DNA from 3 places in the Pradoshia eiseniae genome. Region 1 is predicted to be linked to each of the others. Evidence: predicted binding sites of a transcription regulator. Region 1 holds the regulator's gene; each other region holds the start of a gene.
The links. Region 1 encodes Rex, which represses fermentation and respiration genes when NADH is low (regulators of the CRP and FNR family bind a similar motif). Its sites were predicted from a motif close to TTGTGAAATATTTCACAA; they were not measured.

Region 2: qoxA (cytochrome aa3 quinol oxidase subunit II) is a predicted target of Rex. The motif match lies at 4,585-4,602, and genes of this name have one in related genera.
Region 3: CYL18_RS12435 (DoxX family membrane protein) is a predicted target of Rex. The motif match lies at 3,245-3,262, and genes of this name have one in related genera.

What each region holds. Positions count from the first base shown of each region.
Region 1 is NZ_PKOZ01000014.1:2,756-13,066, forward strand. Features, by position in the region: gene tsaD (tRNA (adenosine(37)-N6)-threonylcarbamoyltransferase complex transferase subunit TsaD) at 1-876, shown strand, start outside; gene CYL18_RS16050 (ABC-F family ATP-binding cassette domain-containing protein) at 1,115-3,031, opposite strand; gene moaC (cyclic pyranopterin monophosphate synthase MoaC) at 3,175-3,675, shown strand; gene CYL18_RS16060 (redox-sensing transcriptional repressor Rex) at 3,710-4,399, shown strand; gene CYL18_RS16065 (YdiK family protein) at 4,417-4,635, opposite strand; gene CYL18_RS16070 (CPBP family intramembrane glutamic endopeptidase) at 4,632-5,366, opposite strand; gene groES (co-chaperone GroES) at 5,690-5,974, shown strand; gene groL (chaperonin GroEL) at 6,030-7,658, shown strand; gene adhP (alcohol dehydrogenase AdhP) at 8,068-9,084, opposite strand; gene CYL18_RS16090 (lysoplasmalogenase) at 9,420-10,067, shown strand.
Region 2 is NZ_PKOZ01000007.1:94,004-104,314, reverse strand. Features, by position in the region: gene CYL18_RS12705 (uroporphyrinogen-III synthase) at 1-580, shown strand, start outside; gene qoxD (cytochrome aa3 quinol oxidase subunit IV) at 610-894, opposite strand; gene qoxC (cytochrome aa3 quinol oxidase subunit III) at 896-1,492, opposite strand; gene qoxB (cytochrome aa3 quinol oxidase subunit I) at 1,489-3,435, opposite strand; gene qoxA (cytochrome aa3 quinol oxidase subunit II) at 3,477-4,388, opposite strand; gene CYL18_RS12680 (glycerophosphodiester phosphodiesterase) at 4,964-5,830, shown strand; gene CYL18_RS12675 (class I SAM-dependent methyltransferase) at 5,916-6,518, shown strand; gene CYL18_RS12670 (cation diffusion facilitator family transporter) at 6,608-7,486, opposite strand; gene CYL18_RS12665 (YezD family protein) at 7,739-7,876, shown strand; gene CYL18_RS12660 (phosphoadenylyl-sulfate reductase) at 7,989-8,696, shown strand; gene CYL18_RS12655 (inorganic phosphate transporter) at 8,711-9,781, shown strand; gene sat (sulfate adenylyltransferase) at 9,802-10,311, shown strand, end outside.
Region 3 is NZ_PKOZ01000007.1:43,356-53,666, reverse strand. Features, by position in the region: gene CYL18_RS12455 (DUF368 domain-containing protein) at 1-249, shown strand, start outside; gene CYL18_RS12450 (ferritin-like domain-containing protein) at 307-741, opposite strand; gene CYL18_RS12445 (QueT transporter family protein) at 963-1,448, opposite strand; PreQ1 riboswitch class I at 1,454-1,498, opposite strand; gene CYL18_RS12440 (ZIP family metal transporter) at 1,645-2,460, opposite strand; gene CYL18_RS12435 (DoxX family membrane protein) at 2,626-3,153, opposite strand; gene nadE (ammonia-dependent NAD(+) synthetase) at 3,731-4,549, shown strand; gene CYL18_RS12425 (dynamin family protein) at 4,871-7,624, shown strand; gene CYL18_RS12420 (AI-2E family transporter) at 7,884-8,951, opposite strand; gene CYL18_RS12415 (basic amino acid ABC transporter substrate-binding protein) at 9,169-9,987, shown strand; gene CYL18_RS12410 (amino acid ABC transporter permease) at 10,065-10,311, shown strand, end outside.

The DNA of each region.
Region 1 (10,311 bases):
GTGCCGGAGATTGCATCAAGGCATCACGTGGAAGCCATAACGGTCGTTGTTGAGGAAGCATTAGAGCAGGCAGGCCAAACATGGGAAGCTATTGATGCGGTTGCTGTGACCGAGGGACCAGGCCTTGTAGGTGCTCTTTTGATAGGCGTGAATGCGGCAAAGGCAATGGCGTTTGCGCATGGTAAGCCTTTAGTGAATGTTCACCATATTGCCGGCCATATTTATGCGAATCGAATCTTGACGGAATTCCAATTCCCGCTGCTCGCTCTCGTTGTCTCAGGCGGGCATACAGAGCTTGTTCTGATGCGTGAGCACGGTTCCTTTGAGGTTATTGGGGAGACGCGTGATGATGCTGCAGGAGAGGCTTATGATAAAGTAGCGCGTACCCTAAAGCTTCCATATCCAGGCGGCCCTCATATTGACCGCCTGGCCCATGAAGGAAAGCCAACGGTGAAATTGCCGCGTGCATGGCTTGAAGAGGATTCCTATGACTTCAGCTTCAGCGGATTGAAGTCTGCTGTTATCAATACCTTGCATAATGCTTCGCAAAAAGGAGAGACAATCGCGCCAGAGGACCTCGCTTGCAGCTTCCAGGAGAGCGTCATAGATGTCCTTGTTACGAAGACATTGAAGGCAGCAGAGCAATTTGGTGTGAAGCAAGTGCTGCTCGCAGGCGGAGTTGCAGCGAACAAAGGATTGAGGGCAAGGCTGGAAGAAGCATTCGGAGAAAAGAAAGACATTGAATTAATTATCCCGCCATTGTATTTATGCACCGATAACGCAGTTATGATAGGTGCAGCGGGGAGTATTGCCTTTGAGCAAGGAAGGCGTGCGGGAATGAATCTGAATGCTAATCCAGGATTAGATTTAGAATAAAAGACGAAAAAGCCGCTGATTAAGCGGCTATTTTTTATCCCCAAGCGATTTGGTTTAAAAATGCAGAAAGTTCTAAAGTTACTGTGGATAACTCGTGCTTATACACAATTTCTGTGGATAATAGTTTCGATATCTGTGGATAATGTGGAAAAATCAGTTGAATACCTGATATAGTTATGAACTGTCTGTGGGTAAATATGTTGATAAAAAAACGGGCCATACACAGGCCCGTTTTCCATTAATCTTGAAGGATGGTCCATTCCTCCATTAATTCCTCCAATGCTGATTCAGCAGCTGTAAGCTGGCTTTGGATTTCCAGTGTTTTTTCATGATCCTGGTAGACCTCAGGGTCACAAAGCTGTTCATTGTAATCAGCGATTTTCGCTTCAAACGTCTCAATGGCACCCTCTAATTCCTCGATACGACGCTGACGCTTTCGATTTTGCTTCTTCAGTTCCTTATCCTCTTGATAGGAGGATTTTTCGGTAGACTGTTGATTCGATTGCATAGCTGGTTTGTTTTCAAGCTCTGCCAGTTCGACAAGCTCCTGTTTTTTCTGAACATAATAGTCATAATCCCCAAGATATTCAACAGTTCCTTCTGGACCCATCTCAATAACCTTATCGGCAATACGATTGATGAAGTAGCGGTCATGAGAAACGAAGAGCAAAGTTCCGGGATAATCGACAAGGGCATTCTCCAAAACGAGCTTGCTATCAAGATCCAAGTGGTTTGTGGGCTCATCGAGAATCAGCAGGTTCGCTTTTTGCATCATCAGCTTCGATAGAGCCAGTCTTGCCTTCTCGCCCCCGCTCAATGTCGACACGATTTTCATGACATCATCCCCGCTGAAGAGGAAGTTTCCAAGGATGGAGCGGATGTCCTTTTCCTGGCTCATGGGATAGTCATCCCATAATTCATTGAGAACGGTCTTGTTTGATGAGAGGTTCGCTTGTTCCTGATCATAATAGCCTATCGTAACATTAGCCCCGAATTGAAACTCACCGCTAAGGGCTGGAAGCCTGTCCGTAATGGTCTTAAGGAGGGTAGACTTGCCAATGCCATTCGGGCCAATAAGCGCGATGCTTTCTCCACGTGTGATGCGGAAATTAATCGACTTGGCAACAGCATGCTCATACCCTATTGCGATATCCTTCGCTTGCAGGACCTCATTTCCGCTTTGTTTTTCAATCTGGAAGGAGAAGTTGGCAGATTTCTCATCCCCTTGCGGACGGTCCAGCATCTCCATGCGCTCAAGCTGCTTTTGGCGACTTTGGGCACGTTTGGTCGTTGAGGCACGGGCAATATTGCGCTGGACGAAATCTCTTAGTTTTGCGATTTCATCCTGCTGCTTTTCATACATTTTCTGATTGCGTTCAAATTCCTCAGCCTTTTGGACGAGGTATTTGCTATAATTACCTGTATACTTACTAATGGATGTGCGTGATAGCTCCATGACCTGATTGACGACCTTATCAAGGAAATAACGGTCATGTGAAACAATCAGGATGGCGCCAGGATAGGATTGCAGATACCCCTCAAGCCAAGAGAGAGTGTCGATGTCAAGGTGGTTCGTTGGTTCATCGAGAATTAATAGGTCCGGCTTCGTCAGCAATAATTTCCCGAGAGCAAGCCTTGTTTTCTGGCCCCCGCTCAGCGAGGTGACAGGGGTAGCATAATCATAATCGGCAAAATTAAGACCGTGCAGGACAGAGCGGATATCATTTTCCATCTGATAGCCACCGGCATTTTTGAATTGTTCCTGCAAGTGATCATAATCCTTCAAAATTCGCTCATAGCGAGTGCTGTCATTATATATGTCGGGGATTGACATCGATTTTTCTAGGGCGCGCAGTTCTTCCTCCTGCTTTCGCAAATCCGCGAACACAGTCAGCATCTCATCCCAAATGGATAGGTCGGAATTTAAGCCCGTATGCTGGGCGAGATAGCCGATTGTCGTCCCTTTTGGCATGAAGATATTGCCTCCATCATGGGAAAGAGTGCCAGCGATGATTTTCAAAAGGGTGGACTTGCCGGCGCCATTACGGCCAACGAGAGCTATCCGATCCTTCGTTTGCACTTCAAGCTTTATACTGGACAAAATAGCTTCTGCACCATAATATTTGGATACATTATTAACTTGTAAAATAATCATGATTCTCACCTCAGGAAGTACTAGCTTAAGTGTATCTTACAAAGTCTGGGCACCGCAACTGAATAGGATATATGTGAATATTTACACAAAAGTTTCCGTGAAATCCATATATAATATAAAATAATGGTAAAGGGGGGAATGGTTTGAGTGATTTTACTCATTTCAACGAACAGGGAAGGGCGAAGATGGTCGATATTGTACATAAGCCTGAGACGGCCCGTACAGCAGTTGCGGAGTCAAGCATCCTAGTTAAAGAAGAAATTTATAAGAAAATCACCTCCGGGGAGATGGAGAAAGGTGACGTGCTGGCAGTAGCCCAAGTGGCTGGTATTATGGCAGCGAAGAAAACATCTGATATAATTCCTATGTGTCATCCAATTTCCCTTAAAGGAATAGACATTCGTTTCTTTTGGGAGGCTGAAAAAGAACAGAAGCGGCTGCGCATTCAGGTGTCTGTTAAGACGAAGGGAAGCACAGGCGTAGAAATGGAAGCCCTGACGGCTGCATCGGTTACAGCACTTACCATATATGATATGTGCAAGGCCATTGATAAAGGAATGGTTATTGGAGAAACATACTTAGTTAAAAAGACCGGCGGAGTATCCAGCCCGGATTTTCAAAAACAATTGGACGATTCATTATAAGGAACTCAACAAAAGTAAGGGAGAAGGGAAAGAAATGTTGCAGGAGAATACAAAAATACCACAAGCGACAGCAAAGCGTCTGCCGCTGTACTATCGATTTATACAAAATCTGCATGCATCAGGGAAACTCAGGGTATCATCAGCGGAGCTCAGTGAGGCTGTTAAGGTCGATTCTGCGACAATCCGCAGAGATTTTTCATATTTTGGAGCGCTTGGGAAGAAAGGATACGGCTATAACGTTAATTATTTGCTGTCTTTCTTTCGTAAGACCCTTGACCAGGATGAGCTCACCCAAGTGGCGCTCATTGGTGTCGGGAACTTAGGAACAGCCTTCCTTAACTATAATTTCATGAAGAATAATAATACGAAGATTGAAATGGCCTTTGACGTCTCACCTGAAAAGGTCGGCACCTTCATTGGAGATGTACCAATTTTTGATATGGATGCGCTTGAAAGCAAGCTTTCAAATTCCAACATCAAAGTGGCCATCTTGACAGTGCCATCGCATGCGGCCCAGCCAATAACGGATAGACTCGTTGCAGCGAACGTGAAAGCTATCCTGAACTTTACTCCGGCACGCTTAAGTGTCCCAGATGCTATCAGGGTGCATCATATTGATCTGGCTGTTGAATTACAATCGCTCGTTTACTTCTTAAAGCATTACCCGGCAGGCGGGACGGAAGAGCCTAAAGAAGCCAATAAAGCAGAAAAACTCGAAGGATAAACTTCGAGTTTTTTCTTTTATTTGTTTTTCGTTTGTTGCTCGTTATTCATTTCCTTGATTTTGCGGTGGATGCCGATGAAACGGATGCCAGAGCCGATATCAAGTGTAGCAAGGATGATCAGGAAGTAGGTGAAAAAATCCCATCCGCTCCTCGTTACGTTTTGGATGGCGAAAAAGACAAATACAGCCCCCAAAATGAAATAAGTCATAGCCATATACATTGGTGAACGTCTCATAATAAACCTCCGATAAAACTTTGTGCTTTCTCCAACTCTTTAATCAAATCACCAGAATTGGTGGAAATCAGAACTACTAATGTATTCATGCTAACGTGCGCAATGATAGGAACGATAATTCGGCCAGTTTTGACATACAGAAAGGCGAATGTGAAGCCCATAGCTGAATAAAGAAGAGTATGTTCAGGTTCTCCGTGCGCCAGAGAGAAGATAACCGAACTGACTAAGGCGCTAAGGAAGAATCCAAGCCGTCTATACAAAAGCGCTCCAAAGAGAATCTTCCGAAACACGATTTCCTCTAAAATTGGCCCAATGACAGAGGAAATCAGGATGACGACCGGGAACATATTAATTAGACGTAAAATATCCTGGGTGTTTTGGGACTCACCATTAATACCGAAAACCTGCTGTTCTATCGTACCAGCAACCGCTTGGGCAACAAAGGCAAGGAATATCCCGCCGATGGCCCAGGCAATTGAACCTCCAATCGGCATACGCTCCCATAAGTCCATTGATCTATTCATTGAATGCCGCTCATTTCGCAAAAAGTACAAGGTAATGAGCATGGCGATGGAAAAGCTGATGACAATCCAAGAAACGACCGAATAGATGGCTACTTGATCCTCGGCTACGAAGTTCGGCAAAATCCATCCCATCAGAGGAAGACCGATGATGCCCGATAGCTGCATGGCAATGTATGTAAGGACAATCAGCCAGTAATTATTCTTCAACGACAAAACTCCTTTAATGACAAGTATCTGAATCAAGCGGGCTTTGACTAAAGCCCAAAAGGAAAAAGCTACATCCTCATTCTACCCGTTTTTCCCCATTAGGTACAATGGCAAAACTTATCCCCCTTTTATACATAATCTTCCTGCAGCTAGGGTATACTAGCCAGGGTGTAGGCGGTGTAAAAACCTTATAAAATTTTCTAAAATTTTCGCTCATATCACTTGCAAATCAGATTGTCTTTATTTAATATATAAATTGTGTTAGCACTCACTATATACGAGTGCTAATAAAAATGGAGAGAATGTTAAGGAGGTAGTTTTACTTGTTAAAGCCACTAGGAGATCGCGTTGTGATTGAACTTGTCGCACAAGAGGAGAAAACTGCAAGCGGCATCGTGTTACCTGACACTGCCAAAGAAAAGCCATCTGAAGGCAAAATCGTAGCAGTAGGCACAGGCCGTGTCCTTGAGAATGGGGAGCGTGTAGGATTGGAAGTATCTGAAGGCGACCACATTATCTTCTCTAAATATGCAGGCACTGAAGTGAAATACGAAGGCAACGAATACTTAATTTTACGTGAAAGCGACATTCTGGCTGTAATCGGATAAGCAAATGTCGGTTAAAAAATATCATACTACAAAATTTTGAGGAGGTAATTTACGAATGGCTAAAGAGATTAAATTTAGTGAAGAAGCACGCCGCGCTATGCTTCGCGGGGTCGATGCATTAGCTGATACAGTAAAAGTTACACTTGGACCAAAAGGACGCAATGTCGTACTTGAAAAGAAATTCGGTTCTCCGCTCATCACAAACGATGGTGTAACAATCGCAAAAGAAATCGAGCTTGAAGACGCTTTTGAAAACATGGGTGCAAAGCTTGTTGCTGAAGTAGCCAGCAAAACAAACGAAATCGCTGGTGACGGTACAACAACAGCGACTGTTCTTGCTCAAGCGATGATCCGTGAAGGATTGAAAAACGTAACAGCTGGCGCTAACCCAATGGGTGTACGTAAAGGAATCGAGAAAGCTGTTTCTGTAGCAATTGAAGAATTGCAAGCAATCTCTAAACCAATCGAAGGAAAAGCATCTATCGCACAAGTTGCGGCAATCTCTTCTGCTGACGAAGAAGTTGGCCAATTGATTGCTGAAGCGATGGAGCGCGTTGGTAACGACGGTGTTATCACAATCGAAGAATCTAAAGGATTCACAACTGAATTAGATGTAGTAGAAGGTATGCAATTCGACCGCGGATACTCTTCTCCATACATGGTAACTGATTCCGACAAAATGGAAGCAGTCCTTGAAAATCCATACATCTTAATCACTGACAAAAAAATCTCCAACATCCAAGAAGTACTTCCTGTCCTTGAGCAAGTTGTTCAACAAGGCAAACCATTACTTTTGATTGCGGAAGATGTTGAAGGTGAAGCACAAGCAACACTTGTTGTGAACAAGCTTCGCGGAACATTCAATGCTGTAGCAGTTAAAGCTCCAGGATTCGGGGATCGTCGTAAAGCAATGCTTGAAGACATCGCTGCATTAACTGGCGGTGAAGTAATCACTGAAGAGCTAGGACGCGACCTTAAATCCGCAACACTTGAATCTCTAGGACGCGCGGCGAAAGTCGTTGTGACGAAAGAAACAACTACAATCGTAGAAGGTGCTGGCCAAACAAGCGAAATTGGCGCTCGCATCAACCAAATCCGTTCTCAATTAGAAGAAACAACTTCTGAATTCGATAAAGAAAAACTTCAAGAGCGTCTTGCTAAACTTGCTGGCGGCGTAGCCGTTATCAAAGTTGGTGCCGCTACTGAAACTGAATTGAAAGAACGCAAACTTCGAATCGAGGATGCTCTTAACTCCACTCGTGCCGCTGTTGAAGAAGGTATCGTAGCTGGTGGGGGTACTGCACTTGTAAGTGTGTACAACAAAGTAGCTGCAATCGAGCTAGAAGGTGACGCACAAACAGGCGTAAATATCGTTCTTCGCGCACTTGAAGAGCCAGTTCGCCAAATCGCATTCAACGCAGGCCTAGAAGGCTCTGTTGTTGTTGACCGCCTAAAACGCGAAGAAATCGGCATCGGCTTCAACGCCGCTAATGGCCAATGGGTAAACATGATCGAAACAGGTATCGTTGACCCAACTAAAGTAACACGTTCCGCACTTCAAAACGCAGCATCTGTTGCAGCTATGTTCTTAACAACTGAAGCAGTTGTCGCTGACAAGCCAGAAGAAAACGCTGGCGGAATGCCTGACATGGGTGGCATGGGCGGAATGGGCGGCATGATGTAATCAGCCTCCCCTAGCTTAAAGAAGCATCTCACAAGTTGAATAACTTGAGAGATGCTTCTTTTTTAATTAAAGGTTAGCTTGAGGAAATTATGTAGCTCTTGGAATTCATGCATCTGTGGGGGGAGTACAATGGACGGAAAGTCATAAAGAAATGCTAACAAATGTTTAATGAAAGTTTATGCAGAAAATTTGAATGAGTTATATAAAAGAGTTGCCTGTAGATTGATCACAGATATCTAGCCATTCTTGGGGAGAGAAAAAGTGGATGAGGTAACGGGTCATTTAAAATTATTATAAGTCTTCTTCTGTAATAACTGTATGAACAAAAAGTGCTTGCTTCATAGCATGATGAAAAAGGCAAAGCGTTGAGCTTTGCCTTTTCGTTAAAATCTATCTACGATTGATATGATTAGTTAGTGAAATCGATAACCATACGGCCTGTGATTTTACCCTCTTCCATTTCCTCGAAGATATCATTGATTTCCTCTAGTTTGCGCAATGCTACTTTAGGAACTACTTTTCCTTCAGCTGCAAATTGGAATGCCTCAGCCAAGTCTTGACGAGTACCTACTAAAGACCCGATTACTTGGATTCCGTCTAATACGAGACGAGGAATGTCTAGATCCATTTTTTCAACAGGTAAGCCAACAGCTACTACGCGAGCGCCAGCTTTTACGACATCGATAGCTTGGTTGAAAGGAGTTTTTGCTACAGAAGTGATAACTGTTGCATCTAAGCCTTTACCGCCAGTTACTTCTTTTGCTTTTGCGATTGGGTCCTCATTTAAGCAGTTGACAACGACGTCAGCGCCAACTTCTTTTGCGAATGCTAATTTATCATCACTAATATCGAATGCTACGACTTTAGCGCCGAATACGTTTTTAGCGTATTGGACAGCAAGGTTACCTAAGCCGCCGACACCGAAAATACCAATCCATTGCCCTGGACGTACTTGAGTTTCCTTTACCGCCTTGTAAGTTGTTACACCTGCACAAGTTACGGAAGAAGCTGCAGCAGGGCAGAGGCCTTCTGGTACTTTTACAGCATAGTCAGCTGTTACGATAACTTGTTCTGCCATCGCTCCATCAACAGAGTATCCTGCATTTTTCACGTCGCGGCAAAGTGTTTCGCGGCCTGATGTGCAATATTCACAGTGTCCGCAGCTTTCAAACATCCAAGCGATAGAAACGCGATCCCCGATTTTTAAGGAAGTAACGCCTTCTGCTACCTCAATAACTTTACCGATTCCTTCGTGGCCCAAAACTACACCTGTTACATCACCGAAATCGGCATTTTTAACGTGCAAGTCTGTATGGCAAACACCGCAATATTCTGTTTGCACCAAAGCTTCACCGTATTTTAAAGGGCGAAGTTGTTTTTCTTCAACGCTTACTTTTTTGTCTTTTGTTACTACTGCTGCTTTCATAAGTTTGTGACTCCTTTCACAAATGGAAGTAAAATTAAAAAGAACTAAAAGCGTTCTCGCAAATCTATTATCTGTTATCTATTTTACATTTTCAACAAGATATTTCTGTAAATTATAAAATAAAATTAAATTTAGCAAAGATACATTATTATGTTTATTTCATGATTAATTCGAAGGAGAACCTTTTTTTTGTAAGGGGTAGAAGCACGAATATTATGGTCTTTCAATCATCTAAGACAATATAAAACGATTTGTAAATTTTTATGTAATAGACATCTCTAAGGAGATTATTGATGGTATACTAGCGGGAAGAAGTAATAAAGAGGAGTCAATTCATGAAGTTAAAGTACCTATCCATTCTCATTTTATTAATGAGTATTATTTATATTTTTTTCATCCCCTCTGAACCTTTCGCGCTTAAAATACTGTTTAAGCTCATTCCGATGTGGCTGATTATCTATTTTGCCTTTATCCAAAAAACAGAGGGGGTTCGGCAAAATAAAGGTCTTATCCTTTTCGGCCTGTTTTTTTGCATGCTAGGTGATGGATTGCTTCATTGGTTTGTGATTGGCCTAAGCTGTTTTCTTATTGGGCATATCATTTATACGTTTGGATTCTTTAAGCAATGGTCCTTTTCTAAACTCCGCTGTTTATCCATTCTGCCGCTTTTTGTATTTGATTTATTCATGGGTAAGAAACTAGTAACTTCCCTTCAGTTGTCTGGAGAGGAAGAATTAATTGTGCCGGTGCTTTTCTATATTGGTGCAATTTCTATCATGGCTTGGGCTGCCTTTATGACAGGCAATTTGTATGCGATTATTGGCAGTTTGCTATTCGTCATTTCTGATACGATCTTATCGTGGAATATGTTCATCTCAGATGTACCTTATTCACATTTCTTGATTATGGCAACCTATTATTCTGCCCAATATTGCATTGCCTCGAGTATTAGAACGACGTCCATGCAATCGGGAATTGGTTGAATGTAGATCCTCATAAGCAAGTTCATATTCGTTATGATAATAATTATTGAAGAATAATAGAAGTCTCTCGTAAGTTTCATGAACTTGTGTGAGGCTTCTATTTTATTTTGAGGTTGTACATTCCTGTACTTGGAATTAAAGAGGGGCAAAACAGGTTAGGGTGCTAAGATCTGGAATAGCTTTATAACAGAGGTGTCCTCTTTAGTCCAAATGATTCACCTATCACTCCACGGAAAGTGATTTA
Region 2 (10,311 bases), on a different contig from region 1:
CCTTGGAGAAGGAGAAGCTTTCATTGCAGCTTTAAAAAACATGAAAATCGCAGCCAGAGGCTATAAGACAGTCAATATGCTAAAAAAGCTCGGTCTCACTGTGGTTGTCCGCGATGATGATGGCAGTACAAAAGGCCTGGTGCGAATGATGAAGGAGTATCCCTTGAAAGGCTGTAAGGTAGCCTTGCAGCTACATGGAGATCCGGCGCCGCTTTTAATTGAGTGGCTTGATGAGGAGCAGGCTCATTATAAAGAAATTTTGCCTTATATTCACACACCGCCAGAAAAGGAAGTGATGGAGCAATTGCTTAGTGAACTGCTTGGCGATAAGGTTGATGCCGCTTTTTTCACGAGCACACCGCAAGTACGCCATCTCATTGCGTATGCAGAAGTGAAGGGTTGTTTGGATGATCTGATGCAAGCTTTTGAAGGTCGGGTGATTGCGCTTGCAGTAGGAAAGGTAACTGCCCAAGCCTTACGGGAAGCAGGCATTGAGAGAGTTATTTTCCCTGAAAATGAACGAATGGGCAGTGCCATCGTCGAGTTGGGAAACTATTATCATAGCAAAAAGGACATCTGAGCAAAGTCTCAGATGTCCTTTTATATTGATTAATACCAGTCCCATACTAATACGAATAGGGATCCGAAAATCGTTACAACAGCAACGAATAAGGCATAAATGATATTCGTATACAATGTGCCTTTTTCCTTAGACTCGCCAATATGCATGAACAGGATAAGCTGCAGGCTGGCTTGAAGTCCGGCTGTAACGAGCAAGATTGTCATTTTGACTGCGAAGGATACATCAAGGTATAGAACCATTAATGCAGCTATCGTCAGAGCGATTGATGATAAGAAGCCGATAATATGCTCTTTAGGAAATAACTTTGCCATATTACATCAGTCCTTTCAAGTAGACGAAGCTGAAGATGAAGATCCAAACGACGTCTAAGAAATGCCAATAAAGTGAGAAGATAAAGGATTTATTGGCTGTATGAGTATTAAGGCCATGCTTTTTCACCTGAAGCAAGATTGCAAGTCCCCAGAACAGACCAAATGTTACGTGAGCTCCGTGGGTTCCAAGCAAGGTCAATAATGCAGAAGTGAACCCGCTTGTCGTGATGGCTGCACCTGCATGCACATAATGGAAGAACTCATAGATCTCAATGCCAAGGAAGGCTAGACCAAGCAATAGGGTGATGGTCATCATCGTCATCATGGCCTTCTTCATGCCCATGCGCATCGCATGAATCGCGATGCCAATCGTGAAGCTTGAAGATAATAAGATAAAGGTTTCCCAAAGTACGCCGGAGATTTGGAAGATATCCTTTCCAGTCGGACCATTACCAGTTCCATTTTCCAAAACGAAATAGACGGTAAATAGGGTGGCGAAGAGAACAATTTCGGCTCCTAGGAAAATCCAGAATCCTAAGATTTTCAGCTGATTCTCCTCTGTTCTATATTCTAATGGTTGTGAGGCATCTAGCTTCATTTTGTTTCACCTCGCAATTTCTTTTCTTCTTCCTCTAATTCTTTAGCAGAGATATGGAACCCATGGTCATTGCTGAATGAACGCGCAAACAGCAAGTAGAAGATTGGAATCGCAGCAATAATGGCTGGAATCCACCAGCTGAATACCATAAAGAATCCCCAGAAGAAGAAGGCAACTGCCATCCAGAATGGCATAAAGCTTGAGTTAGGCATATGAATTTCTTCAAGTTTGCCTTTAAAAATCTTATGTTTGCCCAGTTTTTCATCCCATAAAGTATCAACAGAGCTTACTTCAGGTGTGATAGCAAAGTTATAGGCAGGAACAGGTGTATGAGTAGCCCATTCCAATGTCCGCGCATCCCATGGATCATTATTGCCATTTAAGCGCGGTGCATAGCGGAAGCTCCAGTAAATGTTGTAAACCAGCAAAATGAACCCGATTGCTAAACCGACAGAACCGATGGAGGCAAGCAAGTTCAATGGGCCGAAGCCGCTTTCCTCAGAGTACGTGTACGTACGGCGTGTCATTCCTTTAAGACCAAGCGCGAATAGCGGTAAGAAAGTCACGTTAAAGGAGATGGCAATCCACCAAAATGCACGCTTTCCTTGTTTATCGTCAAGCATGAAACCGAAAATCTTTGGCCACCAGTAATAGAAACCGGCAAGAACACCGAAGACGGTACCAGGAATCAATACATAGTGGAAGTGGGCAACAAGGAACATCGTGTTATGGTATTGATAATCCGCACTTGCCATCGCAAGCATGACGCCTGTAATGCCGCCGAATGTGAAGATTGGAATGAATCCAAGCGCATACATCATTGGCGTCGTAAATTGAATTTTTCCTTTGTACATTGTCAGGAGCCAGTTAAAGATTTTAACCCCAGTTGGAACGGCAATCAGCATAGTTGTTATGGAGAAAAAGCTGTTAGAGAGTGCTCCTTGGCCCATTGTGTAGAAGTGATGGACCCAAACTAGGAAAGATAGTGCTGAGATTGCCACCATACTTGCAACCATCGATTTATAGCCAAACAAATTCTTCTTAGAGAAGGTTGAAATAACTTCACTGAATATACCAAATGCAGGCAGGATAACGATATAAACCTCAGGATGTCCCCAAACCCAGAACAGGTTGGCCCAAAGCATATCCATACCGCCGTCAGTCATTGAGAAGAAATGTGTTCCAAATAGACGGTCAAATGTCATTAACGCAAGTGCCACTGTTAAGACAGGGAAGGCAAAAACGATGATAACGTTGGTGATTAGGATTGACCAAGTGAACATAGGCATTTTTAAAAGAGTCATGCCAGGTGCACGCATTTTAAGGATGGTGACGATGAAGTTAATTCCGGTCATCAATGTACCAATCCCGGCAATCTGAATAGCGATTGCGTAATAGTTGTTACCGACTGATGGACTGAATTCCGTACTTGCCAGCGGGAAGTAGGCTGACCATCCGGCATCAGGAGAACCTCCAATAACGAATGAAATATTGAATAGCATGGCTCCGGCAAAGAATAACCAGAAGCTGACCGCGTTCAAATATGGGAATGCCACATCACGGGCTCCGATTTGAAGCGGGATAACAATATTCATTAAACCAATGATAAATGGCATCGCCATGAATAGAATCATGATTACGCCGTGTGTCGTGAAAATTTCATTATAATGCTGGGCATCAAGGAAGCCGTTTTCCGGCATCGCAAGCTGTCCGCGCATCAGCAAGCCGTCTACCCCTCCGCGGAATAACATCAAGAGGGCACAAATGATATACATAATCCCGATACGTTTATGGTCAACGGTCGTCAGCCATTCATCTCTAAGCCAACGCCATTTCTTAAAATAGGTCAGACCCACAACGATGGCCATCGATGCAGCAACAATGCTGACCATGGCTCCGTAAATCATCGGGTCACCAAGAACGAAAAATTCATCCCATTTCACGTTTGTCTAGCTCCTTTCATATCAAGCTCAAAGTGTTAATTCTAGTGGTTTCCGTGATTCTCAGATTCCTTATCAAATTGGTTTTCCTGATCAGGATCTTCGTTTGATGGAGCTTCTTTAGCGCCATGGTTATGTCCTTCTGGCGGCGGGCTGAATTCCAGGTGAGTGGAAGAATAGCTTTGACGGCCAACGTAAGCTGTATCTAGGAGCTCGTCAAATTTCTTTTCTGTCAGCTCAGGCTCATTTGCTTGAACTTGCTCAACCCATTCATCAAACTCTTCATTAGACATGGAGAGCGCTTCGAATTCCATATGTGCAGTCCCTTGGCCGCTGAAGTTGGAATTTCGGCCCATCATGGACATTTCGTTATCTGCTACGAAATTAAGCTTTGTGACCATGTCAGACATGGCATATTTTTGGCCGCCCAATTGCGGAATCCAGAAGCTGGTGATTGGTCCGTAAGAATATAAGCGGAACTCTACGACTCTATCAGTTGGGATATTGACATAGTTTACGGTTTCAATATCCTGCTCAGGATAGCTGAAATGCCATTTCCAGTTCGAAGAAGAAGCATAAATGACGAGAGGTTCTTGATCTTCATAGCCTTTTGGTTTGCTCTCAACCTCAAAAGTGGATACGACCGTCACGTAGCCAAGAATAGAGACAATAATAATCGGAATGGCTGTCCATATAATTTCAAGTGTATGACTGCCTTGGATATGCGGAGGCACGTAATCTTTAGGAGCTTTGGAAGCTCTATATTTCACTAATATGAAGATATACAGCACATAAACAACAACCATAACGCCAGCCAGCATCAGCATGGAGAAGATAATCGTATCTGATTGAGTTTTGGCTACTGGTCCGTTTGGATCGAACACAACCCAGTCACATCCGGCTAACAGAAGAATTGATGTCAGCATGGACCCTAAAAGTCCTAACTTTTTGTTCATAATGTTCCCCTTCCGTAAGTAGTTTAAGTTAGCTAGAAATATAAGTTGGAGCAGAAAAAGAATAACAGCTGTTTTGAATAAACCAACCATATTATGTAGCTTTTACCATACCCCGATTTTCAATATAATAAGTGTTTGACGAAATTACAAATATATGAATCTGAAAATGCAAATGTTTTTAGCATATTTGACAAAGATGTGAACTAATTAACATTAAATTATATTAATGGTTTTTTCTGTAATAAATGTGGCGAAATGGTGAATAATCCCTTTTGTTATCAGTTGTTGACTAATGCTCGAATAAATAATTGAGCAGGGTTTTTCCTACCGCAGGATGATTAACTCTTTCGGTTATCCTGTCATTGACAGTGTTAACCATCGAGTTTGCCGATTATAGGTAAGATGATATATTGATAAAGTAAATAGGATATATGTAGTCCTATATAATCAGGAGAAAAGGTCAATTATTAGCTATAATACAAGGGGGAAATATGTAGGAAATACTCAGGTAAATAGAATGGAAGCACTATATACTAGATTAGAAGTCTATTATCGATTGAAGGGGATGGATAAGTTTGAAGAAATTTGTTGTTTTATTGATTGCAAGCGCTTTCTTCTTCGTTGGCACGATAACATCAGTGAATGCTGCTCCGGAAAAGCATAAACCTCAAAAGGTGACCAATGTCGCTCACAGGGGAGCTTCGGCATATGCTCCGGAACATACAATAGCGTCCTATAAGCTGGGGGACAAAATGCATGGGGACTATATCGAAATTGATCTTCAAATGACAAAGGATGGGACATTGATTGCTATGCATGACGAAACACTTGACCGGACCACTAATGGAACTGGGCTGGTAAAAGACCATACCTTACAAGAAATCAAGCAGCTGGATGCGGGCAGCTGGTTCAATGAGAAGTATCCAGAATACGCTAAGGAAGAATATGAAGGCTTGAAAGTTCCGACACTGGAAGAAGTCTTTAAAAAGCTAGGCAAAAATAAAAAATACTATATTGAAACAAAATCTCCTGATGTTTATCCAGGCATGGAGGAAGAATTACTGCGCATAATTAATAAATATAAAATAAATAAGAAAACATTGCTCCTTCAATCTTTCAGCCCAGACAGCCTCTTGAAGCTCCACTCCTTAGATCCAACCTTAAAGCTTGTACAGCTAATCTCCTACAAAGAAACCGCGACTATCACGGATGAAGAAATTGACTATATTAAGAGCTATGCAGTTGGCATTGGTCCTAATCATACGTATTTAAATGAGGTCTATGTACAAAAGGTAGTTCAAAACGGCTTGGACATCCATCCATACACAGTCAATACAAAGGAAAGAATGAAAACCTTAATTGATTGGGGCGTGACCGGTATGTTTACGAATCATCCGGATATTTTGCATCAATTGAAGAAGGAATTGAGGAAGGGGGAGTAACCCTCTTCTTTTTTGTCTGATTCCCTTTATTTCAAGCCATAATACGATTAAGATAAGGAAAAACGTAAATGGACTGAGGTTTTTCATGAAAGAGAAATACTATGACGAATTAATGCGGATCAAAACTAGGGGAGACCAGCAAGGTCATCCGTCTACCCTTTCCTATAATCGCTATGAACCTACACCATATGCGGCACTGGAAAAATTATTTGCATCCTACAGCCTTAACCGAAGGGATCATGTTGTGGATTTTGGCTGCGGCAAGGGACGATTGAATTTTTATATTCATTATTTCTTTCAAGCTGCCGTCTCGGGAGTGGAGATGAATGAGGTCTTTTATAATGAGGCAATGATGAACCTGGCGGATTATGCGAAGTATCGGAGTGAAAAAATTCATTTCTATTGCTGCCTGGCTGAGGAGTTCAACATACAGCCTGGCCACAATCGCTTCTACTTCTTTAATCCGTTTAATGTCCAGATATTCAGGAAGGTCGTGAATCGGATTCTCGATTCGGTCGAGGAATATAGCCGCCCGGCGGATATTATTCTTTATTATCCTTCAGAGGATTATATCTTTTATTTGGAGCATGAAACGCCCTTTGAATGGGTTCAGGAGATAATCATTAAGGCACAAGATCCATTCGACCGATTTTTAATCTATCGCTTGCCGCAGAATAGCTGGGAATGATTTGAGCTGAGGCAGCAGTTATGTATGGTGACTGATGATGTACCAAATTTAAAAACCGCCCCTGTCAATGGACAGGGGCGGTGTATTGTTTAATCTACCGTATAAGGTTCAACGTGCACATGTACATTATAGACACCAAACTTCTTGGTAAGTTCCTTCTCGACTAAAGTGGCGATATCATGTGCTTCTTGTATATTAAGTGACGAGTTAACATAGATGACGATATCAATGACTTCATTATTCCCGTAATTGCGTCCCTTGATTTCTTTGACACCTCTCACGTCTTCCAGCTCCATGATGGACTTCTCATAAAGGGCAATCTTCTCTTCGTCAAAACCATCGGATAGATGGTGGGATGCTTCGCGGAAAATGTCCCAGGCTGTTTTACATATCAATAGACCGACAAGGAGGGCTGTTACGGTGTCTAGCCAAGGCATGCCAAGCTGGGAACCGAAAATACCTGCTGATGTGCCAATACTGACCCAGGCATCGGAAAGATTATCCTTCGCGGCTGCCATAACTGATTGGCTATTGATCTTCTCAGCAAGGTGCTTATTATATCGATAAACGAGATACATTATGATGAAGGAAAAAATACCGACATAAGCGGCTAGTATATCTGGAGCTTCCTCATGACCTTCAAACATGGAGCCAAATCCGTTCAGGAGAACTTGAATCCCGACGACCATCATGATGAGCGAGGCAATCAGTGAGGCAATCGTTTCGCTTTTCCAATGTCCGTAGCCATGGTCGCTGTCAGGCGGACGCTGGGAAAGCTTTAAGCCGATTAGAACAGCGATGGAAGCAATAATATCGGTCGAATTGTTAAGACCATCGGCGTATAGCGCCTCTGAACCAGTCAAAATTCCTATTAATAGCTTCATTCCTGAAAGGAACAAATAGGTGACAATGCTCAAGATGGCTCCTTTTTCACCCATTTTCAAATTCGAATATTGCTGTGAATCCATGTTTGTCACCCTCTTTGATAAAAATCACGCTTATCAATTTTACTATAATAGCTGTTGAAAAGAAATTAAAAGTTTTGTATGAAAATATAGGATTCACTGCCCATTTTCAAAAAATTCTAGAATTAATATTGACAAATCATATGGGTATGGTAGGATTAATTCCAATAACTTCTATATGGTATCTGTATGGCTTTGAGAGGGAAAACATGAGGGGAGGCGAACCGTCTGAAACCGTCTGATCTTCAGGAGGTAATGACTCATTTGGAGCAAATGCTGACTACGATTAAATTTGGGTCAATCACATTGGTGGTTCAAGATGGAAAGGTTATTCAAATAGAAAAGAATGAGAAGGTTCGCCTTCAACCAACATCAATTAATAAACCTAAATAGGAGCTTGCTGACTAGACAAACTAGAGGCAGTCTTTTCTTGTTATATACAGGGGAAGACTGCCTCTTTTGCGTAGTCAGAGGGAGAGCTTAGCAGAAAGGGGCTATAGGCTTCATGGAGAAAACCAATCAATGGCACGAGAAGTCGGAGTCATTCAATATACATGATGAAACAAAAGGGGCAAAGGTGGTTCTTGAGTGGTCGTTTAAGCATTTTCATGAAGAGAAAATCATTTACGCTTCAAGCTTTGGGGCGGAGGCGATTGTGTTAATTGATTTGATTAGCCAGGTGAAGCCGGATGCTTCCATTGTCTTTTTAGATACGGGCCTTCATTTTCCGGAAACGTATGAGGTCATCGATAGGATTGAAGCGAGATATAAAGATTTGAAGATTGAGAGGAAGCTTCCTGATCTGACACTGGATGAGCAGCGGGAGCAATACGGGTCAGCTCTTTGGAAAAGGGATCCGAATAAATGCTGTGAGATTCGAAAGGTCATTCCTTTAAGGGAAGCCTTAACGCCAATGGATGCGTGGATTTCTGGCTTAAGGAGAGACCAATCGCTCTCAAGGGCCAATACGGATTTCTTTAATGAGGATAGGAAGTTCAACAACATTAAGATTTGTCCGTTAATCCACTGGACATGGGATGAAGTATGGAACTATATCCATGAGCGGAATCTCCCATATAACAGCCTGCATGATCAGGGGTATCCAAGTATCGGCTGCTTCCCATGCACACAAGCTGTAGCTGTTGGTGCTGATAGCCGTGCGGGCCGCTGGAGCGGAACAGGCAAAACGGAATGCGGGTTGCATACAGAGTGAAGGAGGACTAAAAAATGCTGATGATTATAGCCGTGGCAGTTGGATTGTTCTTTGCAATGAATATCGGTGCGAGCGGGGCCGCGGCATCAATGGGCATTTCATATGGATCGGGCGTCATCAAGAAACCCATCATTGCCTTAAGCTTATGCGGAATTGCCGTTTTTCTTGGGGCTTGGCTTGGCGGGGGAGAGGTAGTCAAAACGCTCGGTAATGGCATTGTCCCGAAAGAAACGTTCACCATCTCAATTGCGCTGATTGTGCTTGCATCGGCAGCCCTGTCTCTGTTCCTTGCTAATATTTTGGCAATTCCCCTCTCAACGAGTGAAGTGACAGTGGGGTCCATCGTGGGAGCGGGCATTGTCTATCAAAGTCTATATGTGGCGCAATTTGCTTGGATATTCATGTTTTGGATTTTAACGCCTCTAGTGGCCTTTGCCGTTGCTGTCTTGGCAGGAAAGTTCCTGAAATGGCCTGCTGTGAAGAATTGGGTCCGTTCAAAAAAGGCGAAACCAGTCCTAGCCGTATTAGTGGTCATCATGGGGATATTTGAAGCCTTTTCTGCCGGAATGAATAATGTGGCCAATGCAGTCGGTCCCCTCGTTGGGGCAGATATCCTTACTACTCAGTCAGGTATTTTCTGGGGAGGTTTATTTGTCGCCATTGGTGCCCTCCTGCTTGGCAGGGGGGTTCTTGAAACGAATGGGAAGAAAATTACGGAATTGAGGATAGAGGAGGGCTGCATCATCTCTGGAACTGGAGCAGGACTCGTGATGGCGGCCTCCATCTTCGGCATTCCTGTCCCGTTGGTGCAGATTACGACATCATCGATTATTGGCATTGGATTCGCCAAGCAGGGGATGTCCGTTTTAAAGAAGGACATCGTTATAAGACTGCTCGCTGTCTGGATTGTATCTCCGGTGCTTTCGATGGTGCTTTGCTTTACTTTGATCCAATTGCTGATTGAGCACAATATATATCCGATTGTTGTGATGGCTGGCTTATTGATTTCCGTTTTTGGCGTGAAGTATTTGATGAAGAAGAAACCTGATGAATCAAGAGAGGTAATGCTCTCGAAGCAGAACTAAATGAAAGAGGGATGATAGACATGTCACTACCAAAACCGCATGGCGGAGTTTTAGTCTCTGCCTATGAACCGAATTATGATGTAACAGCCATTAATAAAACAATCCCGCTTGATGCCGTTGCATACAGTGACCTTGAGCTCATTGGCATCGGCCTGTTCAGTCCCCTGACTGGATTTTTGGGCAAGGCAGATTATGAATCTGTCGTAGAGTCCATGAGGCTATCGAATGGGATCGTGTGGAGCGTGCCTGTCACACTCCCAGTGTCAGAGAAGATTGCTTCCAGCTTAGAGGGTGGCGAGCAGGCAAGGCTGCAGTATGGCGGTGAAACGGTTGGAGTCATCACGGTTTCAGATGTGTATGAACCCAATTTGTCTAAAGAGGCAAGGAAGGTATACAAGACTGAGGAAGAGGCACATCCTGGCGTGAAGAGACTCTATGAGCGCGGAAATTATTACGTAGGCGGCGATATAATCCTTATCAAAAAATCTGATAAGGGTGTGGCAGAGGATGTATGGTTCGAGCCGAAAGAG
Region 3 (10,311 bases), on a different contig from region 1:
ATGGCTGTCGGTGCTGGTGCAGCGATTGGCTTTATTCTTAGCAGCAAGGCGATTGCTTATTTGCTGAGAGAATTCCCTTATATGACATTTGCGGTTATTATGGGATTAATCGGTGGATCCGTATTTGTTGTCTTCCCGGGACTTCCGAAAACATTATTGGGGATGGCTCTATGTGTCATCACATTTGTGAGCGGAGTATTGGTGACCCAATTCTTCACGAAAACCGAACAAAAGATGCCGAATGAATAAAAGTAAAAGCTCGAAGGAGGGATAAGGAAATCCCTTCTTCGAGCTTATTTTTGTTCTTTATTCAAATCGGGAATCAGCAAGAATACGGCCTAGCTCTTCCATATGGCCTGTCTCATCAGAGATGAGGTCTTCAAGCTTAACGACTAATTCAGTTAAGCCCAATTCTTCCGCTTGTTTCTTGCGTGTTTCATAGCGGTCGATTGTCTCCTTCTCTGCTTGGTAAGCAGATTCAAGCATTTCTTTTACATCAGTTGTTTGTTTGACCTCTGCAGGGGAGACAGTCGGTGTTCCACCAAGTGTCGCGATTTTTTCAGCTAAGTATATAGCATGCCCTTGCTCGTCAGAAATTTCTCCTTCAAAGAAAGGCTTTAATGTTTGTCTGAAAAGACCTGATACCATAGCAGCATAGTTCGTATACATGATGGATGCTGCATATTCATTTGCTAAATCTTCATTTAAACCATCGATTAATTCTTTTAATTTCTCATCCATAAAATAGGACCTCCTTAATTATTTCCTTAAAATAAAGATACCCTATTCTAAGATTCATTAAGCATCTAATTATGATAAAATGATGAACCTTGTTTACATGAAACAAATTGGCTAAACACGAAGCTGTTTTAACAGACGGAAAAAAACACTTTCCCTTTTTGATTGAAAGCTGTGAACATATTAAGAGGCTGATCCGCAAAGGACAGCCTCTTGTTAGTTCATTATATTAAATTCTTGAAATCGATACGCTTATTTAGGGCATGCATAATCGGCATACCAACCGCCATGACGACGAATTCGCCAATTGCAGTGGTCAAGTATGTGAGCCAGAATGGCACTCCCAATACAATACTCAGCTCGATGGCAATGATGAACATGGTCGCCGTAAAAACAATCGTGTTGACAATCATTCTTGCCCATATATTTTTGACAAAACGGGCTATTATAATAGTTATTGATAGCGCCAGTACAGATTGTCCAACTCCAAATAGGAGATCATAAACCCCTAATGATGAGAAGAAGAGGTTTGAGAAAAAGACGCCAATCACAATGCCAATAAAGTATTTCTTGTTGAAGACAACAAGATGATTAAACATCTCTGGGACACGAAATTGGATATTCGTGAAGCCAAATGGCTGAATAATCATGGTGACGGCAATATATAAAGCGGCCAGCACACCATTCACTGCTAGTGTTCTAATCTTCATTTTTATTCTCCTTAGTTTTTTATCGTGGGATGGTTACGAACCACGTTTAAATCCAAAGTAGAATATTAAAGTAAGAAGGAGAATATGTCAATGCTTATAGGGGGCTATCATCCATTGCAATTGTCTGTAAATAAGCATAAAAAAACTGAAGGGAATGCCTAATAGGCAGTGCCTTCAGCTTCTATCATTCAATATTTTAGCCTAAAGAAACATCCAGAATCATCATGACAGCAAAGCCGATCATCAGGAATAAGGAGGCAAGGTCTGTATTGCCGTTTTCCTGTGAACCGGGTATGACCTCCTCTGCGACAACGAAAATCATTGCTCCAGCAGCAAAGCTTAAAGCATAAGGAAGCAGCGGCTGGATAAAGACAACTGCTACTGCCCCAATGACAGCGGCAACAGGTTCAACCATTCCGGAGAATTGCCCATAAAAGAAGCTTTTTCTCCTCGACATTCCATCCCGTCTAAGCGGCATGGAAACAGCCAGGCCTTCGGGAAAGTTTTGGATGCCGATACCGATGGCAAGGGCAATCGCACCGGTAAGAGAGGCGCTCGGCAAGTCGGCCGCGACAGCCCCGAACGCAACACCGACGGCTAACCCTTCCGGAATATTATGCATGGTGATGGCCAATACGAGCAAGGTGCTCCTCTTCTTGTTTTCTGGATGAATCCCTTCCGCTTGACCAAGCGGTTTATCGGGATGAAGATGGGGCATGATCTTATCTAACAACATGAGGAACAGACCGCCTGCGAGAAAACCGGCTGCGGCTGGAAACCATGATGGAAGAGGACTGTCTTCAGCCATTTCAATGGCTGGTGACAGCAAAGACCAAAAGCTTGCTGCAATCATGACTCCGCCGGCGAAGCCGAGCATGCTATCTAGAAATTTCATATTTACATTTTTGGTCGTAAATACGAGGGCTGCCCCAAGAGCCGTCATGCCCCAAGTGAATAAGGTAGCAAAGAAGGCTTGGTACATGACGGGAAGACTTGTGAACCAATCCAGCATAATATCCCTCCAGAGGAAAGCATTTTGGTGCTATTATGTATTTTATGAATGTAGAAGATACTTATTCAATGAGACTATTCTTCGTATGTAAATAATTATAGCTGTATTTTCCGCCTAAAAAAGCCTGGAGTCAAGAACTCCAGGCTTTTAAGCAAAGATTTAAATTTAGTGGGCTGGCTGATCCTTTATAGGGAAGTGGGGATTATCATTCCTCTTAGTAAGTGTCTTTTTAATCCAAGGAAGGACATAATAGTCTCCTCCTAGTTTACCGGCATTCGCTCCGGCAGCAAGGATGATAAATCCAAGAACGATCATGGCTGGGTTAGTAGAAACTGTACCGCCAAAGACAAACAGGAAGTTCATCAACAGTCCTGACAAAACAGCTGCTGTTGTTAATACACCTAGTAACAGCCCTAGTCCGACAAGGAGCTCTCCCCAAGGAATTAAAATATTTATGATGCCTACATTAGGCAGGGCAAAATTTTCAATGAAGGAGTTGTAGATTGGATAAAGTGCTGTGCCATCAGGTCCTTTAACGGGATTAGCGATTATATTATTAAGGAAGCCGGTGGCATCGAAGGCTCCGCCTCTTACTTTTTCCAATCCATGTATGAACCATTCGTACCCAAGATATAAACGTATGATAAGCAAAAGTCCAGATGCATATTTGTTTGTTCTTAACCATTCCATCATTTTCATTCACTCCTATATCATATTCAGTTGGCCTCCTACCGCGGAATGGAAGGCTGACTGCTTTCTATACTTTATTTATACACCAATTCCATTGTGAATAATTGAGCAATTATAGCAATTCAAATTTTATCCAAAACTTTTTGAACATTTATTGGAAAAGTTGAAAATCTATTTACAGTAGAGGTGAACCATGCTGAAATACAGGAATGTTCAGCGTGCCTGTGATGTATAACAAAAATGGTTTTGTGCCCTTGCTTGAAAAGGAATCCAAATCAGTATAAGTAAAAAGGAATACGAAATTACCTATAAAGCCAGTTCACATATAGGCCACCTAGATGATAAGCAGATATCCTGTAACAGCTGCATCAAGCAGCATAAACTCCGGTTCCTTTACAAAAAAGACTTATTTAACTATATTAAAATAACGAAAAAGTGAGTTAAAATGCCTATTCCTCTATCTTCGTTCATTAATCAGTTTTGAAAAAAACAGAGATAGAGTAAAATAAACTTTATAAAAAAGATTATCGATGGAAAATAGAGGAACAATAAAGGGGAAGTAAAGGAGGAGAACGCTAAAATGAGTTTACAAGCACAAATTATTGAAGCGTTACATGTACAACCATCCATTAATCCTAAAGAAGAAATTGAAAAACGAGTGGGATTCTTGAAGGATTACCTAAAAAAGACCGGGGCAAAAGGGTTCGTCCTCGGAATTAGCGGCGGACAGGATTCCACGCTTGCGGGCCGCTTGGCTCAAATGGCTGTTGAGTCCTTGCGTGAGGAAGGGAGTGAGGCGACGTTTGTTGCTGTAAGACTCCCATATGGTGTTCAGCATGACGAGGAAGATGCTCAAGCAGCTATCCAATTTATCAAACCGGATGAGAGCTTAACTTTTAACGTTAAACCATCCGTAGATGCTGTTTCTGCACAATATGAGGAAGCCTCTGCAGAAGCCCTCAGTGATTTTAACAAAGGGAATGTTAAGGCGCGTCTCCGAATGGTTGCCCAATATGCGATAGGCGGACAGCGCGGTTTGCTTGTAGTTGGGACAGATCACGCGGCAGAAGCGGTAACTGGCTTTTTTACCAAATATGGAGATGGCGGTGCAGATATTTTGCCATTAACGGGGCTATCAAAAAGACAAGGCAAGGAATTGCTAAAAGAGCTCGGGGCAGAAGAACGCCTTTACTTAAAAGTACCGACTGCAGATCTGCTTGATAATAAGCCGCTGCAGGCAGATGAAACGGAATTAGGTCTATCCTACGATGTAATTGATGATTATTTGGAAGGAAAAGAGGTTGGCTTAGAGGCCGCCAGAAGGATTGAACAGCAATATTTGAAGACAGAGCATAAACGTCAATTGCCAACATCCATGTTTGATAACTGGTGGAAATAAATTGAGCAAGAGTAAGCCTGCATGCGTTAAGCTGCAGGCTTATTCTCATTTTAACATGATTTGTAAAACCCCTATCTCTTAATCCTTAAATATAATAGAATGTAAATTAATAGAAAGTTTTAGCCATAACGAATGAGGGAAAAGGAAATAAAGTAAAACTGTAATTATTGCAAATGTGACAAAAAATGTTCGAGTGTATTTAATATGTATTTAACTTGTTACTTAACGGAAATCATATTGCAATCCATATTTATTAAACTATATTAGTTACAAACATTAGAACAAGGTAACTATGTCATATAGAATCAAAGGAGGGGTCATATGAATAATGAGTCAATTCTAATTGAAAAATCTTATTATAAAACATTAATTGATAAAGACAGTGCGGCAAACCCAATGCTCATCATTAGTGAATACGTGCTCCAGGAACAGAATCAGGATATACCAGAGCTGTCTAATCTTCGTTTCGCGCAAGGTGAGCTTTATTACTTATATAGGGACTATGAAGCAGCCATTTTCAAATGGGAACAGGTAACGAATGAGCTGGAGCCATGGGCAAAGAAAAACATGGCAGATGCCTATTTTGCTGTTGATCTTTATTCAACAGCGGAAGAAATCTATAAATCTATCCAATCGGACTCTATTACTTTAAATACCGAGGTAGGTCTGCAATTATTTACCCTTTACATAAGAATGAAGAAGATTAACTCGGCTGACCAAACCATTAAGAAAGTGGTTCGCTTAAATCCGGATGATGAGCAAGTGACAAGCTTAGCGAGGAACTTCTTTGAGGAACAAATGGATTGGGATAGCGCAGTTGATCTTGCCATGAATGAGGCGATGAGGACTGAATCTATTCATTGGTACAACATCCTTCAAGCTTATATAGAAGATGGTGTAACAAAGCATTTGGACCCGGCTTATTTCTATCCAGCTTTGCGTAAGCTTTATGATCTTAATGACAAGCGGTTTGAAGAATTGGCTGTTGCGCTTTGGCACAGCTATCAAGGAGAAGCCTCCTACTTGACTTGGGTTCAAGGTTTCAATGATCTATTGCAGGATTTTGAAATCACGCAGAAGCATTCTTATCCAGCCTTGGCGGTCTTATACAAGGATGCTTATTTCGAATTCATTAATGGAGAGAAATCGGTTAAATCCTTAAAAACAATCGTTCCGAGCTTACTCAGAAATTGGGTGCGCTTAACGGACCGAAATCATGCATTGCTTGCCTCTTCAAGCGTTCTTGCCTGGAATGACCATTTCCCAACTACACTTAGCAGTGAGGATGTTGGCATTGCAGAACATATTCTATCTGGACTCACCTATAACCGGGATGGATTGGAAGATAGCGTCCGTCTCTTTGAAACCATTGATAAATGGGCCATGGAGAACGGCTTGGCTGTCAGTGAAAGACATAAATGGATCATGGATGAGCTGTTAGACTTAAATGTACAGCGATTGATGATTGCCGGAACGAGCGGTAATGGAAAATCGGCTTTAATTCATTCACTTCTTGGAGAAGATTCATTTGACCAGCCAACAGCGACAACTGTGCTCTATAAGTATGGGGAGGAAGAGGATGTCAATGAGGTGTCAGATTCCTCGATTATTCCATTGAATCATGAGGAGATAGAAGAGCGCGTCACATCTAGAGCATGGATGAGCGGACCGCCGCGCATTATTGATTATAAGCTCCCAAGCGCATTCTTGAAGGAGAATGGTATTGCTATCATAGATACACCTGGATTCAGCATTGCCAACAGCAAAACTCAAGAGGTGCGCCGTTACTTGCATATGGCAGACAGCCTTCTCTTTGTTCTTGATGTGAATGACCCATTCAGTCAGAAAGAAAGAGAATTAGCCCTCATGATTAAGGAGCAGGCACCTGACCTGCCGATTCATTTCTTGCTAAACAAAATGGATCTTGTCCATAATGATCAGGAGGCCATTCGAATTGTCGATGAGGCTTGGAAGAAGATTAATCCATATTTGCCTGAGGCAAAGATTTTTGCCCATTCAGCTCGATATCGAGGGGCTGCCCAACGGATGGATTTCACAGAATTCCTTCAAGGGAATCTTTTGCAGCCATATAAGGAAAGCAAGCGTACAATGATGCTTCTTCATTATGTTCGTGAGGCAATTTCCTCCTTGCTTGATCAAAGACTGGAGAGGGAGGAAGAATTGGCCGATTCCATCCATAAAAATGAAGATTTATTGTCAAAACTGAAAGCAGCCTTAAACCAAGTGGACGATTTGGAGAAGGAAAAGGCGGCAGGACTTCGCAATTCATTTAAGGCGCGCAAAGATGATATACGAAATGACGTGGTCAGCGCTATACCGAAAATCCTGCAGGCAAGTAAGGATTTGCTTGTAGAGGATAGCGATTATCGTAAGATTCATATTGAACTGAATGAGAAGATGAATAGAAGAGTACAGGAGTATTTAGAAACAACCGTTCTCCCGAAATACTTCTATTCTATGCAGGAATGGATTCGGGAAGCAGACATTGAATTTAAGGAAAGCCAAGGTTTCTTGACTGAAATGACAGATGGATTTAATGCCATCTATCAGGATGATCGCGTCAAAATGAACTGTGACTTCCGAGTGCTTGATGACTGGCGCCGTGATTCCAATCGGATGACTAGCGGAATTCAAATGGATACCGTTAATATTCTTCTGCGTCATACGCCGCAGCAATTATTGCTAAAGAGCGCTGGTGTACTGTTCGGGTCAATTGCCAATAAGAGTTTAATGTACAATAAATATACGAACTTAATTGAAACACAGGATTACACCGAAGTTGCTGAGGTTATCGCTGATAAGTTCCTGCTTCAATTCGAAATGTTCGAGAAATCCATTACAAGGGATGTCGCTATGTTCTTCAGTAATCCGAAGGAAATGCTGAATACATTAATTGCTGATGCAAATGGCATGATTGAGAAATACAATCGCCAATTGGAAAAGATGCGTGCAAAACCAGAAATGTATCGCGATCCACTGAAGCTGTTCGAATTGCGCTTACGCCAATATGAATGGATGGTCTTTGCCGATCGTGAATTTCAAACGGTATCCTAAGCTAATTAAAAGCGAGAGACATCAGTAAACTACGCAAAAAGATGGAAAACCAATTTGGTTCTCCATCTTTTTTATTTATATTAGTCTTTTGACAAATGTCAGGATTGTGTTTTTACGTTCATTAAAGGTTTAAGAGCATTACACACTTAATATTTCCTTTAGTAAAAAAGCTTCAGATTCCTGATATGAAGAAATATATTTGAAAGATTTATCATTATGGGATGATAGTAATTTAGTGTCTCATTATGAGATGCCTATATTATTTTGTATTACTGCGAAGCTTATAAAAACGGACGAAATTATTAAAAATCACCTTTAACACGGAATAAGCAGGAATGGCAATCAGGATGCCGACAAATCCATAGAGTGAACCGGCAACAAGCAAGAGAAAGATAACGGTTAATGGATGGATATCCAGCCGTTTGCCCATAACTTGCGGCGTAATCAAATGTCCCTCAATCTGCTGAACGATAATCATTAAAATTAAAACCTTTAGTGCCATGAATGGGCTGACTAAAAAGCTGCTGATCAAAGCAGGGATGATACCCAAAAAAGGTCCGAGAAACGGGATTACCGTCAGTAATGTGGCAAATATGGCAAAGATAAGCGCATTTTCTAATCCAATGATTAAGTAGCCAATATACATCATTGCGCCATCTGCTAACGCAATAATAAATTGTCCGACAATGTAAGTTGATAAGGTTTTATCCACATCTGCAAGGATTTTAGCGCCTTCTGCTTCAACTGATTGAGGGATATGGCGGAGAAGATAAGGTTTTAATTTATGTCCATCCTTCAAGAAGTAGAAGACAATAAATGGAACTATAACGATAATGGTCAAGGCGCTAGTGATGGTTGAGAAAATAGTGATGGCATTGCTGGAGATTTTTTTTGAGAATGATTCCAAATAATCTGTTGCATAATCCTTTACTTTATTCACCGAAAGGAAATCTGGCGACCGCTCTTCAATGATGGTTTTGGACGTATCTGCAATTGACTCCGCCCGTTCCGGCACGACTTCAACCAGGTGAGAGACTTGTGAAATTATCATTGGGCCAGCCGTTTTAACAGCTACATAGCCGAGCGCGCCAAACAGCAAGTATATAAGGGTGATACTAAGGGCTAGCGGCATATAGCGGCTAAGCCATTGAACGATGGGGCGAAGTATATAGTAAAGCAGTCCTGCGATTAAAATCGGAAAGAATAGAGTGATGATGAATTTCTGGAAAGGCCAAATGAAGTAATCAATCTTCCCGAATAAAACAATGATAATAAGAATAAGGATTAAGCCGGTCGCATATTTAAAAAAAGGCTTATTTATCCACATAGATTTTTCTCCCCCCCAAGCCTGCTACTGAATGTATAAGCACCTATACCCTGATTGAACCGATTCGTACCCTATCAGGAAAAGAATAAATTTTCTCTATCACAATAATTAGGGCAAATCAGTTTTCAATTGCATTAATTACCATCGAAGATTATAATAAATTTCATAGAATTTAGAAAATTTAAAAAATATTTTCAGATAACAAAGGGGAGATTTCATGAAGAAGAGATTTTTGGTCGCTTCAATATTGGCTAGCGTCATGTTTGGATTGGCTGCATGCGGATCTAGTGAAGAAGAAACTAGCGGGAACGGAGATGGTGGAGGCTCTGAGAAAACGTACCGTGTCGTCACTGATGCCAATTACTCACCATTTGAATACCAAGATGGCGGGGAAATTGTCGGTTTTGATGTGGATGTAGTGAAGGCGGTCGCAAAAGAAGCAGGTTTCAAGGTTAAGATTGAAAATGTAGGCTGGGATCCGCTGTTTGTAGAAATCAAAAACAAAACAGCTGATATGGGGATGTCTGCTATCTCCATTAATGATGAGCGAAAAGCGACGTATGACTTCTCTGTGCCGTACTTCCTATCAACCAATAAGATTCTCGTGCCAGAAGGAAGTGACATTAAGTCTGCAGAGGATTTGAAAGGAAAGAAAGTGGCTGTTCAAACAGGTACAACGGGCCATTTGGCAGTCGAGAAGATTGTCGGGGATAAGAATGAAGATATAAGGAAGTTTGAAACAACCGTGCTGGCGATTATGGAGATGAAGCAAAATGGTGCAAAGGCAGTCGTAGCTGATAACGGAGTTGTTGAGGAATATGCGAAGAATAATCCAGATGACAAATTTGTTGTCGTTGCAGATGAGGATGCCTTTGAAAATGAATATTACGGTTTAATGTTCCCGAAAGATAGTGAGCTGAAGAGCAAAGTAGATGAAGCGCTGAAAACCATTATGGATGATGGCACCTATACCGAAATCTATAAAAAATGGTTCGGGATTGAGCCGGATATCGAAACATTAAAAGAGCAGCAATAAACGTATGGAATGAATTGCGTAACATCGGAAGGATGAAGCCATGTTACGCAATTTTTAGTATAAGGAGGATGGGACCATTGGATTTCAGGTGGGATATTATTCAAGAATATATGCCCTTTCTATTAAAAGGGACTCTATATACAATTGGGCTTTCAATTGCAGGGATCTTAATCGGAACGGTTCTGGGCTTATTAATAGGGCTTGGAAAGATAACGAAAAGCAAATTATTGTCCATACCGCTAAATTGTTATATTGGCTTCTTTCGCGGTACTCCGTTATTTGTCCAACTTCTATTAATCCATTTCGGTGTTGTTCCAGCTATTA